One region of the Enterobacter cloacae complex sp. 385G4 genome, then DNA from elsewhere that is predicted to be linked to it. Evidence: predicted binding sites of a transcription regulator. Region 1 holds the regulator's gene; each other region holds the start of a gene.

What was found. Region 1 encodes CRP, which controls carbon source genes, mostly activating them, when cyclic AMP is high. Its sites were predicted from a motif close to ATGTGANNNNNNTCACAT; they were not measured.
Region 2: the regulator CRP is predicted to act here: its motif matches at 4,259-4,276, upstream of cdd (cytidine deaminase).
Region 3: the regulator CRP is predicted to act here: its motif matches at 1,740-1,757, upstream of serC (3-phosphoserine/phosphohydroxythreonine transaminase).

What each region holds. Positions count from the first base shown of each region.
Region 1 covers NZ_JBXWDD010000015.1:20,597-27,816, forward strand. Annotated here, with positions in the region: gene AC2FAJ_RS22120 (hydrolase) at 1-887, shown strand, start outside; gene AC2FAJ_RS22125 (YheU family protein) at 887-1,105, shown strand; gene AC2FAJ_RS22130 (phosphoribulokinase) at 1,136-2,005, shown strand; gene AC2FAJ_RS22135 (OsmC family protein) at 2,072-2,476, opposite strand; gene crp (cAMP-activated global transcriptional regulator CRP) at 2,788-3,420, shown strand; gene AC2FAJ_RS22145 (YccS/YhfK family putative transporter) at 3,478-5,565, shown strand; gene argD (bifunctional acetylornithine/succinyldiaminopimelate transaminase) at 5,562-6,782, opposite strand; gene pabA (aminodeoxychorismate synthase component 2) at 6,869-7,220, opposite strand, start outside.
Region 2 covers NZ_JBXWDD010000001.1:1,435,373-1,442,592, reverse strand. Annotated here, with positions in the region: gene mglC (galactose/methyl galactoside ABC transporter permease MglC) at 1-910, shown strand, start outside; gene AC2FAJ_RS07055 (glutamine synthetase family protein) at 960-2,348, opposite strand; gene sanA (outer membrane permeability protein SanA) at 2,470-3,189, opposite strand; gene cdd (cytidine deaminase) at 3,316-4,200, opposite strand; gene AC2FAJ_RS07040 (CidB/LrgB family autolysis modulator) at 4,330-5,025, opposite strand; gene AC2FAJ_RS07035 (CidA/LrgA family protein) at 5,022-5,417, opposite strand; gene dusC (tRNA dihydrouridine(16) synthase DusC) at 5,585-6,517, shown strand; gene AC2FAJ_RS07025 (carbohydrate porin) at 6,856-7,220, shown strand, end outside.
Region 3 covers NZ_JBXWDD010000002.1:429,044-436,263, forward strand. Annotated here, with positions in the region: gene ycaO (30S ribosomal protein S12 methylthiotransferase accessory factor YcaO) at 1-874, opposite strand, end outside; gene AC2FAJ_RS09880 (DUF421 domain-containing protein) at 1,002-1,694, shown strand; gene serC (3-phosphoserine/phosphohydroxythreonine transaminase) at 1,857-2,945, shown strand; gene aroA (3-phosphoshikimate 1-carboxyvinyltransferase) at 3,015-4,298, shown strand; gene cmk ((d)CMP kinase) at 4,484-5,167, shown strand; gene rpsA (30S ribosomal protein S1) at 5,279-6,952, shown strand; gene ihfB (integration host factor subunit beta) at 7,123-7,220, shown strand, end outside.

The DNA of each region.
Region 1 (7,220 bases):
CCCCGCACTGGCAGCGCCTGGATTTGCCGGACGGCGACTTTTTAGATCTCGCCTGGAGCGAAGATCCGGATCGGGCCAGACATAAACCCCGTCTGGTGGTGTTTCACGGTCTGGAAGGCAGCCTGCACAGCCCTTACGCACACGGTCTCATTGAGGCGGCGAAAGCCCGCGGCTGGCTTGGGGTGGTGATGCATTTTCGCGGATGCAGCGGCGAGCCTAATCGTCAGAAACGTATTTATCACTCGGGTGAAACCGAGGACGGCACCTGGTTCCTGCGCTGGCTAAGAGACAATTTCGGCGAGGCGCCAACGGCAGCGGTGGGGTATTCGCTGGGCGGCAATATGCTGGCCTGCCTGCTGGCGAAGGAGAGCGACGCCGTACCGCTGGATGCGGCGGTCATTGTCTCTGCGCCATTTATGCTGGAGCAGTGCAGCTATCATATGGAAAAGGGGTTTTCGCGGGTCTACCAGCGCTACCTGCTCAACCTGCTGAAAGCCAACGCCGCGCGCAAGCTGAAGGCCTATCCGGATACGCTGCCTGTGACGCTGCAACAGCTCAAACGCGTGAAGCGCCTGCGCGAGTTTGATGATTTGATCACCTCGAAAATTCACGGCTTTGCCGATGCGATTGACTATTACCGTCAGTGCAGCGCCATGCCTTTACTGAATCTAATCACGAAACCCACGCTGATTATCCACGCCAAAGATGATCCGTTTATGGATCATCACTCGATCCCGGCGCCCGATCATCTGCCGGCCAACGTGGAGTATCAGCTCACCCAATTCGGCGGACATGTCGGCTTTGTTAGCGGCACGCTGCGTCGGCCAAAAATGTGGCTTGAGACGCGAATTCCCGACTGGTTAACGGCATATCTGGACGGTAAATAATGATTATTCCCTGGCAGGATCTGGCTCCCGAAACGCTCGATAATCTGATTGAAAGCTTTGTCTTGCGCGAAGGCACCGATTATGGTGAACATGAGCGTTCGCTTGAGCAAAAGGTCAACGATGTAAAACGCCAGCTGAAAAGCGGCGACGTGGTGCTGGTGTGGTCAGAACTGCATGAGACGGTCAATATCATGCCCCGCAACGCGTTTCACGGCTGATCTTCCAACCTTTTCCGTCAGGGAGTTGCTATGTCTGCCAGACATCCCATTATTGCCGTTACGGGGTCGAGTGGTGCGGGAACCACCACCACCAGCCTCGCTTTTCGCAAGATTTTCGCCCAGCTGAATCTCCGTTCGGCGGAGGTCGAAGGCGACAGCTTTCACCGCTATACGCGGCCTGAGATGGACATGGCGATCCGCAAGGCACGCGATTTGGGTAAACACATCAGCTACTTTGGCCCGGAAGCCAATGATTTCGGCCTGCTGGAGCAAACCTTCCGCGAATACGGTCAGAGCGGTACCGGGCAGTCCCGTAAGTATCTGCACACCTACGACGAAGCCGTACCCTGGAACCAGGTCCCCGGCACGTTCACGCCCTGGCAGCCGCTGCCGGAACCGACCGACGTGCTGTTTTACGAAGGGCTACACGGCGGCGTTGTGACGCCTCAGCACGACGTGGCGCGCCACGTGGATTTGCTGGTGGGGGTGGTGCCAATTGTTAACCTTGAGTGGATCCAGAAGCTGACGCGCGACATGAGCGAGCGCGGCCATTCGCGCGAGGCGGTAATGGACTCGGTGGTGCGCTCCATGGAAGATTACATCAATTATCTCACGCCGCAGTTCTCCCGCACGCACATTAACTTCCAGCGCGTGCCGACGGTGGACACTTCCAATCCGTTCGCGGCGAAAAGCATCCCGTCGCTGGATGAGAGCTTTGTGGTGATCCACTTCCGCAATCTTGAAGGCATTGATTACCCCTGGCTGCTGGCGATGCTGCAGGGCTCGTTTATTTCCCACATGAATACGTTAGTGGTTCCCGGTGGAAAAATGGGGCTTGCAATGGAGCTGATCATGACGCCGCTGGTGGAGCGACTGATGGAAGGGAAGCAGATCGCGTGAACATGTTCCCTCTCCCCGTGGGAGAGGGTTAGGGTGAGGGCATCAACACGCACGATGCCCCAATAATTAAGCCTCGATCACTTCATACGAATGGGTGATTTTTACCGCTTTCTCCAGCATTAACGCCACAGAGCAGTATTTCTCCGCAGAGAGATCCACCGCGCGTGAGACCGCCGCGTCTTTCAGTTCTTTCCCGGTGACAACAAAGTGCAGATTAATGTGGGTGAACAGGCGTGGCGCCTCTTCGCGGCGTTCTGACGTGAGTTTGACCTCACAATCCGTCACGTCATGACGACCTTTTTGCAGAATCGACACCACGTCGATCGCGCTGCATCCGCCTGCCGCCATCAGCACCATTTCCATTGGGCTTGGAGCTTTATCGCCGGAGTTACCATCCATCAAAATCTGGTGTCCTGATGCGGACTCGCCCAGGAACGTTAAACCTTCAACCCACTTCACGCGCGCTTGCATATTCATTAACTCCAACGTTGCATTTTTGGTGACAGATTACGCGTGCGTTACATTTCTCGCAATGGAAGGCGACCTGCATCATGCTGAAGCGAGACACCAGGAGACACGCGGCAAAAGCTATGCTAAAACACTCAGGATGCTACAGTAATACATTGACGTTACACATGTATGCAGAGGACATCAAACTTTACTGGCTGCGAAACGTTACGACAGCCGACTTCCCAGGGTATGGGTAAGAATTCGATTGCAACCCCAGAGTCCGGATGCATCTGATGACTCTGGTGACAGCTTATAACAGAGGATAACAGCGCATGGTGCTTGGCAAACCGCAAACAGACCCGACTCTCGAATGGTTCTTGTCTCATTGCCACATTCATAAGTACCCATCGAAGAGCACGCTGATTCACCAGGGTGAAAAAGCGGAAACGTTGTATTACATCGTCAAAGGCTCGGTGGCAGTGCTGATCAAAGATGAGGAAGGCAAAGAGATGATCCTTTCCTATCTGAACCAGGGCGATTTTATCGGTGAACTGGGCCTGTTTGAAGAAGGCCAGGAACGTAGCGCCTGGGTTCGTGCAAAGACAGCATGTGAAGTGGCTGAAATTTCTTATAAGAAATTCCGTCAGCTGATTCAGGTTAACCCTGACATCCTGATGCGTCTTTCTTCCCAGATGGCGCGCCGTCTGCAGGTGACGTCAGAGAAAGTGGGTAACCTCGCCTTCCTGGACGTGACTGGCCGTATTGCGCAGACTCTGCTGAACCTGGCGAAACAGCCAGACGCGATGACCCACCCGGACGGCATGCAAATTAAAATTACCCGTCAGGAAATCGGTCAGATCGTCGGTTGCTCCCGCGAAACGGTGGGCCGTATTCTGAAAATGCTGGAAGATCAAAACCTGATCTCCGCCCACGGTAAAACCATCGTGGTTTACGGAACCCGTTAATCCTGCCTAAACGGCGTGCCATCGCGAGGTGTCACGCCGTTTTTGTCTCTTTTCCCCATGTGGCGCAGGCTGATCTATCACCCGGAAGTTAACTACGCACTACGACAAACGCTGGTGCTGTGTCTTCCCGTGGCCGTGGGCCTGATCCTGGGACATCTTCAGCAGGGCCTGCTGTTTTCTCTCGTCCCCGCCTGCTGCAACATTGCCGGTCTGGACACGCCCCATAAACGCTTTTTCAAACGTCTGATAATTGGCGGCTCGCTGTTTGCTGGCTGTAGCCTCGCGGTGCAGCTTCTGCTGGCTCGTGATATTCCCCTGCCGCTGATCCTGACCGTGCTGGCGATGACCCTCGGCGTCACCGCCGAAATCAGCTCGCTCCATGCCCGTCTGCTTCCCGCGTCACTCATTGCGGCCATCTTCACCCTGAGCCTCGCCGGTAATATGCCTGTGTGGGAGCCGCTGCTGATCTACGCCCTCGGCACGCTGTGGTACGGGCTGTTTAACTGGTTCTGGTTCTGGCTGTGGCGGGAGCAGCCGCTGCGCGAATCTCTGAGCCTGCTCTACGTGCAGCTTGCGGATTACTGTGAAGCCAAATACACCCTGCTCACCCAGCATACGGATCCGGAAAAATCCTTACCGCCGCTGCTGACGCGCCAGCAAAAGGTGGTAGACCTGATAAGCCAGTGCTATCAGCAGCTGCATATGCTCGCCGCCAACAAGAACCACGAATATAAACGGCTGTTGCGCACCTTTCAGGTGGGGCTGGATCTTCAGGAGCATATCTCCGTTAGCCTTCACCACCCGCAGGAGGTGCAAAAGCTGGTTGAGCGCAGCCATGCCGAAGCGGTGATCCGCTGGAACGCACAAACCGTCTCCGCGCGCCTGCGGGTGCTGGCCGATGATATTCTCTACCACCGCTACCCCACGCGCTTTAACATGGACAAACAGCTCGGCGCGCTGGAGAAAATCGCCCGTCAGCACCCGGATAACCCGGTCGGCCAGTTTGCCGCCTGGCACTTCAGCCGCATCGCCCGTGTGCTGCGCACCCAGCGCCCGCTTTATTCCCGTGACCTGATGGCGGATAAACAGAAACGTCTGCCGCTGCTGCCGGCGCTGAGAAGCTACCTGTCTCTGAAATCTTCCGCTCTGCGCAACGCTGCAAGGATTAGCGTCATGCTCAGTATCGCCAGCCTGATGGGCATGGCGCTCCACCTGCCGAAACCGTACTGGATCTTAATGACCGTGCTGTTTGTTACCCAGAACGGCTATGGCGCCACGCGGGTGCGCATTCTGCACCGGGCAGGCGGCACGATGGCGGGGCTGATTATTGCGGGCGTGACGCTGCATTTTCACGTGCCCGAGGGCTATACCCTGGCGGGCATGCTGGCGATCACCCTGGTAAGCTATCTAATCATTCGCAAAAACTACGGCTGGGCGATGGTGGGCTTTACGGTGACGGCGGTATATACCCTTCAGTTGCTGACGCTTAACGGCGAACAGTTCATCGTTGCCCGCCTGATCGACACGCTGATTGGCTGCCTGATCGCCTTTGGCGGCATGGTCTGGCTGTGGCCGCAGTGGCAGAGCGGGCTGCTGAGGCAGAACGCCCACGACGCGCTGGAGGCCGACCAGCAGGCCATTCGCCTGATCCTGAGCGACGATCCGCAGCCTTCCCCGCTGGCGTATCAGCGGATGAAGGTCAACCAGGCGCACAACGCCCTGTTTAACTCGCTCAACCAGGCGATGCAGGAGCCGGGCTTTAACGCGCATTATCTGGCGGACATGAAGCTGTGGGTCACGCACAGCCAGTTTATCGTTGAGCACATTAACGCCATGACCACGCTGGCGCGCGAGCACACCATGCTGACGCCGAATCTGGCGCAGCGCTATTTGCAGTCCTGTGAAATTGCCCTGCAGCGGTGTCAGCAACGTCTGGAGTATGACGCGCCGGGCGAGTCGGGGGATTCGAACATTCTGGAGGCACCGGAGACGCTGACCCACGGCCCGATGAGCACCCTGGAGCAGCATTTGCAGCGCGTGCTGGGACATCTGAACACCATGCACACCATTTCGTCGGTGGCATGGCGTCAGCGCCCGCATCACGGCATTTGGTTAACGCGGCGGTTAAAGCGAACCGAGTATTAGCCTTTTACGATCTTCTCGACCGCTGCGGCAAAGCGGGTTAACCCGTCTTCTATATCCTTATCTTCCACCACCAGCGATGGCGCAAAGCGCATCACGTCAGGCCCGGCATTTAGCACCATCACCCCTTCGTGGGCGGCTGCGTGCAGGAAATCGCGCGCGCGGCCTTTGTACTGCGGCGTAAGCTCCGCACCAATCAGCAGCCCCATGCCGCGGATCTCGCTGAATACGTCGTACTTATTGTTAATCTGCTGGAGATGCTGCACAAACAGCTCGCGCTTCGCGCTAACGCCGTTCAGCACCTCTGGCGTGTTGATGATGTCGAACGCGGCACCTGCCACGGCGCTCGCCAGCGGGTTACCGCCGTAGGTCGAGCCGTGAGACCCGACGTGGAACGCAGAGGCAATCTCCTGGGTCGTCAGTACCGCACTCACCGGAAAACCGCCGCCGAGCGCTTTGGCGCTGGTCAGAATATCCGGCGTGACGCCGTAGTGCATGTAGGCAAACAGCTCTCCGGTACGCCCCATCCCGCACTGCACTTCATCAAACACCAGTAGCGCCTGATGTTCGTCGCACAGTTCGCGCAGCCCTTTCAGGAATTCCGGGGTTGCCGCGGTCACGCCGCCTTCGCCCTGAATCGGCTCCACCACCACTGCGCAGGTGTGGTCGTCCATCACCGCTTTCACCGCGTGCAGATCGTTAAACGGCACGTGGACAATGTCGGCTGGTTTCGGACCGAAGCCGTCGGAATACTTCGGCTGGCCGCCAACGGAGACGGTAAAGAAAGAGCGTCCGTGGAAGGCGTTATGGAAGGCGATGATTTTAGTTTTGTACGGGCTATGGCGCGTGGTGGCGTAGTAGCGCGCCAGCTTAAAGGCGGTTTCGTTGGCTTCGGTGCCGGAGTTCATAAACAGCACGCGCTCGGCAAACGTGGCATCAATGATCTTGCGACCCAGGCGCAGCGCAGGTTCGTTGGTGAACACGTTGCTGGTGTGCCACAGGGTTTCGCCCTGGGTTTTCAGCGCGTCCACCAGCGCAGGATGGCAGTGGCCCAGCGCCGTGACCGCAATACCGCCCGCGAAATCCACATACTCCTTGCCATGCTGATCCCAGACGCGGCTGCCTTTCCCCTTCACCGGGATAAACTCAGCCGGTGCATAAATCGGCAGAATCACTTCATCGAATGTCGCGCGGGTAATTGCTGGTTGTTCAGTTGCCATGTCATGCCCATCCATTTTATGTCACATTCATTGTGAAAATATAATCACAAAATATGCATAAAAACTCACAACAAGGCAACAGATATTCAGCGATTGAGGAAATTTGCCAGCAGGGCGTGCCCCTGCTCGCTGAGGATACTTTCAGGATGGAACTGCACGCCTTCGAGATCCCACTCGCGGTGGCGAATCCCCATGATCTCCTGCGTATCGCTCCAGGCGGTCACGTCAAAGCAGTCGGGCAGCGTCGGTGGGTCAATCACCAGCGAATGGTAGCGCGTCACGGTTAGCGGGTTATTGAGCCCTGTAAATACGCCCGTGCCGGTGTGGGTGACCGGCGAGGTTTTGCCGTGCATCACTTTCGCGGCACGCACGATGGTAGCCCCAAATGCCTGGGCAATCGCCTGATGACCGAGGCAGACGCCCAGGATCGGCAGCCTG
Region 2 (7,220 bases), on a different contig from region 1:
TACGTTCTTAAGCCTGCTGAACCTGAGTAATATTCTGACCCAGTCCTCCGTGCGTATCATCATTGCGCTGGGCGTGGCGGGCCTTATCGTCACCCAGGGGACGGACCTTTCTGCCGGTCGTCAGGTCGGCCTGGCGGCGGTTATTGCGGCAACCCTGCTGCAGTCGATGGAAAACGCCAACAAGGTGTTCCCGGAGATGGCGACCATGCCGATTTTCGTGGTGATCCTGATTGTCTGCGCCATCGGGGCGGTGATTGGCCTGATCAACGGTATTATCATCGCTTACCTGAACGTGACGCCATTTATCACTACGCTGGGTACGATGATCATCGTTTATGGTATCAACTCCCTGTACTACGACTTTGTGGGCGCGTCGCCGATTTCGGGCTTTGACAGCGGCTTCTCCACCTTCACGCAGGGGTTTATCGCGCTGGGCAGCTTCCGCCTGTCGTACATTACCTTCTATGCGCTGATTGCGGTGGCGTTCGTCTGGATCCTGTGGAACAAAACGCGCTTCGGTAAAAACATCTTCGCTATCGGTGGTAACCCGGAAGCGGCGAAAGTGTCCGGGGTAAACGTTGCCTTGAACCTGCTGATGATTTACGCGCTGTCCGGTGTGTTCTACGCCTTCGGCGGGATGCTGGAAGCAGGCCGTATCGGCTCCGCAACGAACAACCTTGGCTTCATGTACGAGCTGGATGCGATTGCGGCCTGCGTGGTCGGCGGCGTCTCCTTCAGCGGCGGGGTGGGTACCGTGCTCGGCGTGGTCACCGGTGTGATCATCTTTACCGTCATCAACTACGGTTTGACCTACATCGGCGTGAACCCGTACTGGCAGTACATCATCAAGGGAGCCATCATCATCTTCGCGGTGGCGCTGGATTCATTGAAGTACGCCCGTAAGAAGTAATCGTCACTCGCCATACCCGGCCCGCTCACCGAGCGGGCTTTTTTATGGCCTATGCCAGATGGGACTCTTCTTGCGTCACAATGCGCTCAAACCACTCGAGTTCAGAAAGCTTGCAGGCAACCCACTGTTCGGAGAAGGCGTCGCCTAGGCTGTCGGTGAGATACTGACAGCGGGCGAAGGCCTCAATCGCCTCCTGCTGGAACAGCGGGAGTTCTGGTTGGTCCTGCTGCGGTTCCGGGAGTTCCCCCTCGTCGATATGTTCCAGCCCGTACAGCATGCCGGTCAGGATTGTGGCCGCCACCAGATACGGATTCGCATCGGCTCCGGCCAGTCGGTACTCGATACGACGGTTACTCTCTTCCGAGCAGGGAATGCGCAGGGCAGCGGAGCGGGTGTTATAGCCCCACGAGTTAAAGACGGGTTCCGTCAGGTTTTTTCGCAGGCGACGAAACGCGTTGACCCCCGGCGCTAGAATGGCGACGGAGGCGGGCATCAGCGCCAGCTGGCCCGCGATGCACAAGCGCATCATGCTGCTCAGCGCGTTCACCGGCGAGGCAAAAACGTTCTCGCCACGGCTGTTGTTCAGGCTGAAATGGATGTGCAAACCGCTGCCGGAGAGCTGGCTGAAGGGCTTAGCCATAAAGTTAGCCTGAAGACCGTGCTTTTCAGCGACATAGCGGGTCAGGCGGCGCAGGGCCAGCACGTTATCACAGACCTCTACGACGCGCTGGCTGTGCTTCAGGTTTAATTCGTACTGTCCGGACTCGGCTTCCGCTACCACCCCTGACAGCGGGATGCGCTGAAGGTGCGCCAGCTGTTCCAGCTCGTCAAAAAGCGCCGCGTGCGCCGACGAGGTGTCCATGTGAAAACAGCCCTGATTTTGCGGATCGCGATCGCCCTGTCCCGTCAGGTAAAACTCTATTTCCGGGGCAATGACCGGGAAAAGGCCGTGCTGGTGGAAGCGGGCCACGACGTTCTGCAGTATCGCGCGTGGCTCAAGCGGGCAGGGGTTACCGTCGCTATCCTTCATCGTCAGCAGGATCTGCGCGGTATGCTCCGGATCCTGCGGACAGGGACGCAGAGAACCGGCGACCGGGACGCACAGCCGGTCGGGTTCATCATAAAGCGGGGCGGCGATTTTTCCCTTCTGATCCATGGAGTAGACGGAAAGCGGAAAATAACAGCCTTTTTCCAGACTCAGCATGCTCTCCACCGTGAGGCGCTTGCCGCGCATCGTGCCGTTGATATCGTTCAGGTAAACGTCAACGTGTTTCGTCTGCGGGTAGCGTTCCAGATAGTCGGCCACTTCCACGGTAACATTGTGCTGCAGGGCGTCAATTTTTTCATCCAGCCAGAGACCAGAATTAAGTGCGCCGGGGAGTGATAATCCGGGGAAGTTAAAATACGGGCGAAGACTTTTGAGGAAAAACGCATTCATTATCGAGTTCATAGTCATTCTTCAATGAAGCCGTAGCGGCAGTGAACTCAGGTTAAAAGAGCTGGCGTAAAGGGCGGATAAAAAGCGTCAGTACCGGCGTAAAGAAAGTATAAAGGCAGGCCTATTTTTTCTCTTTTTTCTGCATATCCAGCAGCTGCTCCGGCGTCACCGCCGGGTAACCCTGCGCGTCTTCCGGCACTTCATGCATTGCCGGAATCGGCACCAGAGGGCCTAAAAAGCGCGGTTCGCGTTTGAAGATATAGAGATCGGCCAGGGCGCCAAAGCGGGCACCAAACTCGCGGACGCGCACGCTCAGCATATCTTTTGGCGACGGCACCGCATAGCACTGCGCCTGAATGCCCATATGCAGGGCGATAAACAGCGCGCGCTCGCAGTGGAAGCGTTGGGTGATGATGATAAAGTCGTTGGTATCGAAGACTTTGCGCGTGCGCACGATGGAGTCCAGGGTGCGGAACCCGGCGTAGTCGAGCACGATATCGGCCGGATCGACGCCTGCGGCAATCAAATCCTTCCGCATCGTCACCGGCTCGTTATAGCTTTGCAGCGCGTTATCACCGCTCAGCAGCAGGTAGTTCACCTTGCCGCTGTTGTAGGCGTTCAGCGCGCCCTGAATGCGGTAGCGGTAATACTGGTTGATCACCCCTGTGCGGTAATACTTGGCGGTGCCGAGCACCACGCCCACCTGACGATAGGGCAAGTCCTGCAAGTCATCAAAGATGTAGGGGGCCGTTTTCCAGCTCATCCAGCGGTCGAGACCCAGCACGATAAACAGCAGTATGCCGACCAGGACAAACAGGCTGTAAAAAACGCGCTTTAACATGAAGATGGCTCGTTCGTGGATGAAATTTAACTCAGGCTACTTTACCCGCCTGGTTAGCGCAAGAAACAGCGACTCAACTGAGGGGTTTTTCAGCAACGTGGCGGACATTTCTGTCCGCCGGAAGGTTTACGCCAGCAGGACGCGGTCGATCGTCGTGCAGCCTAACGCCTTGAGCGTTGCGGCGGTAGCATCCCACTGAATCAGCGGCGCATCGGCTTTTTCGGCCAGAATGGCACGCTGAATGTCCGGATAATCGTAGCCGTTCAGGCTCAGCAGGTTGAGTGCGCCCTGCAGCGGCGGCAGCGTTGGGTTAAACGCGGCGTTTTCCGCATAGCTGCCGGTGAAGATACGGCCATCGCGGCACTGCAGTGCCACGCCGCTCGGGGAGTTGCTGTAGGGGGTGTGGCTCTTGTTCGCCGCGCGTATGGCCGCCTGGTTCAGGTCATCGCCGGACAGGGCGAAACCGTGATCCTGCTCGTCCATCAGCAGCGTTTTAATCTCAAGATCTTTCGGACCGAAGGCGTCAGGCAGGTAGTCCCCCAGCGTGTGCGGCGCGCGGCCCGGCAGGTTAATGCGCAGCTGCAGCCCGCTGTTCAGCTCGTTCATAAACTGGCGGCAGTGGCCGCATGGGGTGTAGTTTACGGTGATGGCGCTCAGGGCTTTCTCACCGCGCAGCCAGGCGTGGCTGATGGCGCTCTGCTCGGCGTGAACGGTCTGCTGCATGGTTGCGCCGAGGAACTCCATGTTCCCGCCGAAGTACCAGGTTCCGCTGACGCCGCGCGCGATGGCGCCGACGTTGAAGTGGGAAAGATCGGCCCGGGCGCAGGCGGCAGCCAGGGGCAGCAGTGCGAAAGCCAGCGCGTCTTCATCCAGCCCGGTTGCCTGTTTAAGCACCGTGACCTGCTCCGCCGTCAGCAGGGCGGGGAAATGTGCATCTGCCAGAACGGGAGCGAGGGCTGACTGCAAATTCTCTGCAAGCTGAGCGAAGGCAGCTTGAAAACGTGGGTGCATGGCGTTTGCCTCATAAAGGTTAATGGATCGGTAGTTTACGGAGCCGCAAGGCCTTTATATGTGATCCAAATCTCATTATGTATGCAACTTATGAAATCAAACTGAAATTTGCGCGACGCATCGCAAATTTTAGCCCATCGCCGCCAGAATCAGCGGGAAAATGAACGGGGCGAGCAGGGAGGTGATAATCCCGCAGATCACCAGCGCAAGCGAGCTAAACGCCCCTTCCTGATAGTCCAGCTCCGCGCAGCGAGCGGTACCCAGCGCGTGCGAGGCGGTGCCCATCGACAGCCCGCGCGCCGCTTTGGTGTGAATACGCATCCCGTTCAGCAGGGTGTGGCCAAACACCGCGCCGAGAATACCGACGAAAATCACGCACATCGCGCTGATGGCCGGAATACCGCCGAGGCTGCCGCCTACCGCCATTGCGATAGGCGTGGTCACTGATTTAGGCAGGATAGAGGCGGCAATTTGCGGGGAGGCCCCCATCAACAGCGCCACCGACGTGCCGGTGATCATCGCCACCAGGCTTCCCACAAAACAGATAGTAATGATGGACTTCCAGCGTGCGCGGATCTGGTGCAGCTGCTCATATAAAGGAAAGGCAAGCGCGACAACGGCGGGCTGCAGGAGGTCGTTTAAAATTTTGCTGCCCGCAAAGTAACGCTCATAAGGAATGCCGGTGAGCAGCAGGAAGGGAATAATCACCACCATCGCCACCAGCAGGGGGTTCAGCAAGGGCATTTTAAATCGTGCGGCAAGCTTGCGCGCGGCGAAGAATACCAGCAGGGTTAACGGCAGTGACCACCAGATATTAGCCATCATTTTTTTGTTTTCTCCCCGACCACGTTACGTTCTCCATGTACCAGATGAGAACTCCAGCTCACCACCAGGAAAACCACCAGCGTACTCACCGCGCAGGAGACCACAATCGGGCCGAACTGGGCCTTGAGCAAATCAAAATACTGCATGACGCCCACGCCGATAGGCACGAACAGCAGCGCCATATAGCGAATGAGGACGAAGCAGCCGGGATTGACCCACTTTGCAGGCAGAATTTGCAGCGCCAGTAAAACGAAGAGGATCAGCATACCGATAATGCTGCCGGGAATGGTGATAGGCAGCAGCGACGCGATGAAAATGCCGGCATACAGGCAGGCGTAAATCAGGACGAATGCGCGCAGATATTGCCAGATAATGTTCAATGATTTGCTCATGGTGAAAGTCCTTGATGAAACGCATTCATCATACAATTAAACCCGAAAATGTGCTACGGATCACATCATGAATTTTGAGCATATCAGACATTCCGAATTGGAACGTCGGGCTTTCCACACACAAACAGAGCAGATACTATAGCGCGTCTTTTTTCACAGGTACTGTTATGCGTGTTTTACTGGCCCCAATGGAAGGCGTGCTCGACTCTCTCGTGCGCGAGCTGCTTACCGAGGTGAACGACTACGATCTCTGCGTGACGGAGTTTTTACGCGTGGTCGATATGTTGCTGCCAGAAAAGTCATTCTATCGTCTCTGCCCTGAATTGCATCGCCAGAGCCGGACCCCTTCCGGCACGCTGGTGCGTATTCAGCTGCTCGGCCAGTATCCTGAATGGCTGGCGGAAAATGCCGCCCGCGCGGTAGCGCTTGGCTCTTACGGGGTGGATCTCAACTGCGGCTGCCCGTCGAAGCTGGTGAACGGTAGCGGCGGCGGGGCGACGTTGCTGAAAGATCCTGAGCTGATTTACCGCGGCGCGAAAGCCATGCGTGAGGCCGTGCCCTCGCATTTGCCGGTGACGGTTAAGGTGCGCCTGGGGTGGGACAGCGACGCGCGGCAGTTTGAAATTGCCGATGCGGTACAGCAGGCCGGTGCCACCGAGCTGGTGGTGCACGGACGTACTAAAGAAGATGGCTATAAAGCCGACCGCATTAACTGGCAGGCGATTGGCGAGATCCGCAAACGCCTCAGCATTCCGGTTATCGCCAACGGTGAAATCTGGGACTACGAGAGCGCGCAGGCGTGCATGAAAGAGACGGGCTGCGACGCGGTGATGATAGGCCGCGGCGCGCTGAACGTGCCGAACCTCAGCCGGGTGGTGAAATATAACGAGCCGCGCATGCCGTGGGCAGACGTGGTCACGTTGCTGCAAAAATACAGCCGTCTGGAAAAGCAGGGCGACACCGGTTTGTATCACGTCGCGCGCATCAAACAGTGGCTCAGTTATTTACGCAAAGAGTACAGCGAAGCGTTGGATTTATTTCAGGAGATCCGCACCTTACAAATTTCTGCCGATATTGCGCGTGTCATCCAGTCAAAATAATAAGCGTTAATTTGCTCACACTTTTTTAAAATATAAAACGATGCAGGTTTTCAAGGTGGCGCGACGGTGTTAAGGTGCCACTGTTTTCAACGCAGGATTGTTACTGGTTAACAGGCAAAACCTAAGCGTTTCACAGCATTAACCGCTGTGGAGCGCTTAGGTTTTTTTTTGCCTGTCATTCACGAAGGAGGGCCATTTGGCCTAACGCTTTTTGCTGGAACGAATAATCAAAATACGACGGGAAATAACAAATTTCCTGCGAACGGTTACGCATTAATACTCAGCTACAGGTTGCTATTATGACAAATAAATATAATCTTTGTGCCCTCGCTTTATTGATGATATCGCCTTTAACAGTGGCGCAGGAGTGGAATGAAACGGTATTAGGGTTTGAAGCCCCGCCGGAGCCTGTTCTGGGCGAAATGCTCGGCATACGCAAAATCCTTAACGATAACGGTTTTACCTATAACCTCGGATACCTCAATGAAATTGGCTGGAACGGCGGCGGCGGATATAACCACGACTCCCACGTGGCCTATATTGACCAGTTCGCGCTGACCTTCCACCAGGATCTGGCGCGCTGGACGGGCATCCCGGATGCGCGTATTGAGGGGAATATCGTCAACCGCAACCACAATGACGACCTCACCACTAAACGCGTGCAGGATCCGCGCGTGAACTTCAACGATTTGACCCAGGAAAG
Region 3 (7,220 bases), on a different contig from region 1:
GCAGCTCGGTCACGGTACGCTCCAGCGCCACGCCGAAGTCAGGATGCGCGCCGAAGGAGGCGAAGCAGGTTCCGTTAGTCGGGTTAAACAGCACGACGCAGATAACCGGATATTTACCGCCCAGCGAGCCGTCATACGCAAAGATTGGGAAACCTTCGGCTTCCAGTTTGGCGATGGATTCCACCACCCCCGGGTAGCGCGCCAGCACGTCTGCCGGAATTTCAGGCAGGCTGATGGATTCGGCGATAATGCGGTTTTTGATATGACGCTCGAAGACTTCAGAGAGACCCTGCACGCGCGCTTCATTACGGGTGTTACCGGCGGACATACCGTTGGACACATACAGGTTGCCGACGATGTTCATCGGAATATGCACGGTCTGCTCGTCAGACTGACGGGTGAACGGCAGGGCGCAGATCCCACGCTCTTCATTCCCAGACTGCAGATCGATCAGCATGCTGGCGGTCAGTTCGTTTTCCGGATCGTAGAAGGCACGCAGACGGGCATCCAGAATGCCTTCCGGCAGTTCATCGTCTTCGGTCAGCGGGAACCATTTTTCGTTCGGATAGTGAACGAACGGGCCGTTGGCGATGGTTTCACCCAGCCAGAAGTCAGCGAAGAAGTAGTTGGTGGACAGACGCTCAAAATACTCACCCAGCGCAGAGGCCAGTGCCGCTTTTTTCGTCGCACCTTTACCGTTGGTAAAGCAGAGCGCGCAGTCTTTGTCGCGAATGTGCACGGACCAGACGTGAGGCACCGGGTTCAGCCAGGAGGCTTCTTCGATGTTAAAGCCCAGGTCGGTCAGTTTCTGCTGGAAGCGAGCGATGGAATCTTCCAGAGCGGCGTCTTTGCCGGGGATAAACGTTTGAGTCATGGCGTTCACTTTTATCGTACGTAAAGCGCGCAATGATACGGGTTTTGCGTGACGGGTGCTATCTCCGGCGAAAATAAATGGCTGGGCTATGCTTAGTAGCAGTAACTGACTGTTAAGGCATAGAAAAATGAAAGCATTTGATCTCCAGCGGATGGCGTTTGATAAAGTTCCACCTGAATTTCTGGGCGAAGTGGCGCTGCGCAGCCTGTATACCTTCGTACTCGTCTTCCTGTTTCTCAAAATTACCGGCCGTCGTGGCGTTCGTCAGATGTCGCTGTTTGAAGTGCTGATCATCCTGACGCTGGGCTCGGCGGCGGGGGACGTCGCGTTTTATGACGACGTGCCGATGGTGCCGGTGTTTATCGTTTTTGTTTCCCTCGCCTTGCTTTACCGGTTGGTGATGTGGCTGATGTCAAAAAGTGAAAAGCTGGAAGATCTGCTTGAAGGGAAACCGGTCGTTATTGTCGAGGACGGTCAGCTGGCCTGGGAAAATGTGCAAAGCGCCAATATGACCGAGTTTGAGTTCTTTATGGAGCTGCGCCTGAATAGCGTTGAACAGCTCGGACAGGTGCGGCTGGCGATCATGGAAACCAATGGGCAAATCAGCGTCTATTACTATGCTGATGACGACGTTAAGCCCGGCCTGTGTATCCTGCCGGATATGTTAGTAGAACGGTTCAGGGTGATACCTGAAACCGGGGAGTATGCATGTATAAAATGTAGTCATGTTGTGGGGATGCATGCGGGCGATCATCAATTATGCCCTCGTTGTGCAAATCCGGAATGGACAAAGGTTAGCCGGGCTAAACGCCTCGTCTGACAGCGATTTTGTCGGTTTTGTGACGACGAGGCGGCAGATTGTTTTGTGTGACGAAGGGCACATTTCCCCGGTCATTAGTTTTAGACATTGCGGCGCGTGTCACTGAATGATAAAACCGATATCCACAGTTATAACTTATGGCTTTTAGCGTGGTGAGGGGAAATGGCTCAAGTCTTTAATTTCAGTTCAGGTCCGGCAATGTTACCGGCAGACGTGCTCAAACAGGCTCAACAGGAGCTGTGTGACTGGAACGGTCTGGGTACGTCGGTGATGGAAATCAGCCACCGTGGTAAAGCGTTTATTCAGGTGGCGGAAGAGGCAGAAAAGGATTTTCGCGATCTGCTGAACATTCCCTCGAACTACAAAGTATTGTTCTGTCACGGCGGCGGACGCGGCCAGTTTGCGGGCATCCCGCTCAATCTGCTGGGCGACAAAACCACCGCTGATTACGTCGATGCCGGCTACTGGGCAGCCAGTGCGGTAAAAGAAGCGCACAAATACTGCACGCCGAACGTTATCGACGCCAAAGTGACCGTTGACGGTCTGCGCGCCGTGAAGCCGATGAGCGAGTGGCAGCTGTCTGACAACGCCGCGTATCTCCACTACTGCCCGAACGAAACCATCGACGGCATCGCCATTCACGAAGAGCCAGACTTTGGCGACAATGTCATTGTGACGGCGGACTTCTCTTCAACCATTCTGTCCACTCCGCTGGACGTCAGTCGCTACGGCGTCATTTACGCAGGTGCTCAGAAAAACATCGGTCCTGCTGGGCTGACTATTGTCATCGTCCGTGAAGACCTGCTGGGGAAAGCCCATAAGTCCTGCCCGTCGATTCTCGATTACACCGTCCTGAATGACAACGACTCAATGTTCAACACCCCACCTACGTTTGCCTGGTATCTCTCCGGCCTGGTCTTCAAATGGCTGAAGCAAAACGGCGGCGTGGCGCAGATGGACAAGATCAATCAGCAGAAAGCCGAACTGCTGTACGGCACGATCGACAAGAGCGATTTCTACCGTAACGATGTGGCGAAAGCGAACCGTTCGCGCATGAACGTGCCGTTCCAGCTGGCGGACAGCAACCTGGACAAAGTGTTCCTGGAAGAGTCCTTCGCCGCAGGTCTGCATGCGCTCAAAGGTCACCGTGTCGTGGGCGGCATGCGTGCCTCCATTTATAACGCCATGCCGCTGGAAGGCGTTAAAGCCCTGACCGATTTCATGATCGACTTCGAACGTCGTCACGGTTAATTTGCTGTTTTTCACCCCCGCAGCGTCCCTGCGGGGTTTTTATTATGTTGAGTTGAGAGTTTAGTTTTCATGGAATCCCTGACGTTACAACCTATCGCGCGGGTAGATGGCACCATCAATCTGCCTGGTTCAAAAAGTGTCTCGAACCGTGCTCTGCTGCTGGCAGCTCTGGCAAACGGCACCACCGTCCTCACCAACCTGCTGGACAGCGATGACGTGCGCCATATGCTCAATGCGCTGAAAGCGTTGGGCGTTCATTACACACTCTCTGACGATCGCACCCGCTGCGAAGTGACCGGCAACGGCGGCGCGCTGCAGGCGAGTGAAGAGCTTGAGCTGTTTCTGGGTAACGCGGGTACCGCGATGCGTCCGCTGGCGGCGGCCCTGTGCCTCGGGAGCAATAACATCGTGCTGACCGGCGAGCCGCGCATGAAGGAGCGTCCGATCGGCCATCTGGTAGATGCCCTGCGTCAGGGCGGCGCGCAGATTGAGTATCTGGAGCAGGAAAATTACCCGCCACTGCGTCTGCGCGGGGGCTTTACCGGCGGTACCGTCGAGGTTGACGGCAGCGTCTCCAGCCAGTTCCTGACGGCGCTACTGATGACCGCGCCGCTGGCCCCGCAGGATACGGTTATCACGATTAAAGGTGAGCTGGTCTCCAAACCGTATATTGATATTACGCTGCATCTGATGAAAACCTTCGGCGTTGAGGTTGAAAACCAGTCTTATCAGCGCTTTGTCGTGCGTGGGGCGCAGCAGTACCAGTCGCCGGGTAACTACCTGGTTGAAGGCGATGCTTCATCCGCGTCCTATTTCCTTGCCGCTGGCGCGATTAAAGGCGGTACGGTAAAAGTGACCGGCATTGGCCGCAACAGCGTGCAGGGCGATATTCGTTTTGCTGACGTGCTGGAAAAAATGGGCGCGGTTGTCACCTGGGGAGATGATTTCATCTCCTGTACCCACGGTGAGCTGAACGCCATCGACATGGACATGAACCATATCCCGGATGCGGCGATGACCATTGCCACGGCGGCGCTGTTTGCCAAAGGCACCACCACGCTGCGCAACATCTATAACTGGCGCGTAAAAGAGACGGACCGCCTGTTCGCGATGGCAACCGAGCTGCGTAAAGTCGGCGCTGAGGTAGAAGAGGGCGAAGATTACATTCGCGTTACCCCTCCGGCAAAACTGAACTTTGCTGAAATCGGGACCTATAACGATCACCGTATGGCGATGTGTTTCTCGCTGGTGGCGCTGTCCGATACCCCTGTGACCATTCTCGATCCGAAATGTACGGCGAAAACCTTCCCGGACTATTTCGAACAGCTGGCGCGCATTAGCACCCTGGCATGATGAAGTCTTGCCGCATCACCTGATGCGGCATTTCCTTACGCTTCCTGACGATCTTTCCCGCTCATTTCTTCTACACTCTGCTTCTATCATTCCGTAATTTGCACGCAAAGGTAACAGTTGCGCACGTTGGCGCGTATAATGCGCGGCGTTCATGTTAACGGTATGCCTTATTTAAGGAGAAAAAGATGACGGCAGTTGCCCCGGTAATCACCATTGATGGGCCGAGTGGCGCAGGGAAAGGTACTCTGTGCAAAGCGATGGCGGAAGCATTGCAATGGCATCTTTTAGATTCGGGAGCAATCTATCGCGTGCTGGCGCTGGCTGCGCTGCATCATCACGTGGATGTCGCCTCTGAAGAAGCGCTGGTACCGCTGGCTGCGCATCTGGATGTGCGTTTTGTTTCTACCGATGGCAACCTGGAAGTGATCCTGGAAGGGGAAGACGTGAGCGGCGAAATCCGTACGCAGGAAGTCGCTAATGCGGCCTCCCAGGTGGCGGCTTTCCCACGCGTTCGCGAGGCGCTGCTGCGTCGCCAGCGAGCGTTTCGTGAAGCCCCGGGTCTGATCGCTGATGGACGCGACATGGGAACCGTGGTCTTCCCTGATGCGCCAGTAAAAATCTTCCTTGACGCCTCTTCGGAAGAACGTGCTCAACGCCGTATGCTTCAGTTGCAGGAAAAGGGGTTTAGTGTTAACTTTGATCGCCTTTTATCCGAGATAAAAGAGCGCGATGACCGCGATCGTAACCGCGCCGTCGCACCGCTTGTTCCTGCAGAAGATGCATTAGTTCTGGATTCAACCAGTTTAACTATTGAGCAAGTGATTGAAAAAGCGCTACAATATGCGCGCCAAAAACTGGCACTCGCGTAATCGCGACCGATTTAGCAGTACCCCCGCTGCAATGGATTGACGGCGGGTATGTGAAACAACCCCATCCGGCACGGAGCCAGGTGGACGTTAATATTAACCTGAAGATTAAACATGACTGAATCTTTTGCTCAACTGTTTGAAGAATCCTTAAAAGAAATCGAAACCCGTCCGGGTTCCATCGTTCGCGGTGTTGTTGTTGCTATCGACAAAGACGTAGTACTGGTTGACGCCGGTCTGAAATCTGAGTCCGCCATTCCGGCTGAGCAGTTCAAAAACGCCCAGGGCGAGCTGGAAATCCAGGTTGGTGACGAAGTTGACGTTGCTCTGGACGCAGTAGAAGACGGCTTCGGCGAAACCCTGCTGTCTCGTGAGAAAGCTAAACGTCACGAAGCATGGATCACGCTGGAGAAAGCTTACGAAGAAGCTGAAACTGTGGTCGGTGTTATCAACGGCAAAGTTAAAGGTGGCTTCACTGTTGAGCTGAATGGTATTCGTGCGTTCCTGCCAGGTTCACTGGTAGACGTTCGTCCAGTCCGTGACACCCTGCACCTCGAAGGCAAAGAGCTTGAGTTCAAAGTAATCAAGCTGGACCAGAAGCGTAACAACGTTGTTGTTTCCCGTCGTGCCGTTATCGAATCCGAAAACAGCGCAGAACGCGATCAGCTGCTGGAAAACCTGCAGGAAGGCATGGAAGTCAAAGGTATCGTTAAGAACCTCACTGACTACGGCGCATTCGTTGACCTGGGCGGCGTTGATGGCCTGCTGCACATCACCGACATGGCGTGGAAACGCGTTAAGCACCCAAGCGAAATCGTGAACGTGGGCGACGAAATCACTGTTAAAGTGCTGAAGTTCGACCGCGAGCGTACTCGTGTATCCCTCGGCCTGAAACAGCTGGGCGAAGATCCATGGGTAGCTATCGCTAAGCGTTACCCAGAAGGTACTAAACTGACTGGTCGCGTAACCAACCTGACCGACTACGGCTGCTTCGTTGAAATCGAAGAAGGCGTTGAAGGCCTGGTGCACGTTTCCGAAATGGACTGGACCAACAAAAACATCCACCCATCCAAAGTTGTTAACGTTGGTGATGTAGTGGAAGTGATGGTTCTGGATATCGACGAAGAACGTCGTCGTATCTCCCTGGGCCTGAAGCAGTGCAAAAACAACCCATGGCAGCAGTTCGCGGAAACCCACAACAAGGGCGACCGTGTTGAAGGTAAAATCAAGTCTATCACTGACTTCGGTATCTTCATCGGCCTGGATGGCGGCATCGATGGCCTGGTTCACCTGTCTGACATCTCCTGGAACGTTGCAGGCGAAGAAGCAGTTCGTGAATACAAAAAAGGCGACGAAATCGCTGCAGTTGTTCTGCAGGTTGACGCAGAGCGTGAGCGTATCTCCCTGGGCGTTAAACAGCTCGCAGAAGATCCGTTCAACAACTGGGTTGCACTGAACAAGAAAGGCGCAATCGTAAACGGTAAAGTGACTGCAGTTGACGCTAAAGGCGCAACCGTAGAACTGGCTGACGGCGTTGAAGGTTACCTGCGCGCTTCTGAAGCTTCACGTGACCGCGTTGAAGATGCCACTCTGGTTCTGAACGTAGGCGACGACGTTGAAGCTAAGTTCACCGGTGTTGACCGTAAGAACCGTGCAATCAGCCTGTCTGTTCGTGCTAAAGACGAAGCTGATGAGAAAGATGCAATCGCAACTGTTAACAAACAGGAAGATGCAAACTTCTCTAACAACGCAATGGCTGAAGCTTTCAAAGCAGCTAAAGGCGAGTAATATCAGGTTCTCAGCATCATTTGAGCTGTAACGCATTTACAGCGCGAAGGATGATGAGCAGACTTGACAGATTGCAGGATTCGTCCTGTAATCAATAACAAAGGGCGGCTACGGCCGCCCTTGTTTAATGAGCTGTTCAGCTAATTGGTTTGAAAGGAACCGGAGGAATCATGACCAAGTCAGAATTGATTGAAAGACTTGCCAGTCAGCAACCGCATATCCCTGCCAAGGCAGTGGAAGATGCCGTAAAAGAGATGCTGGAGCATAT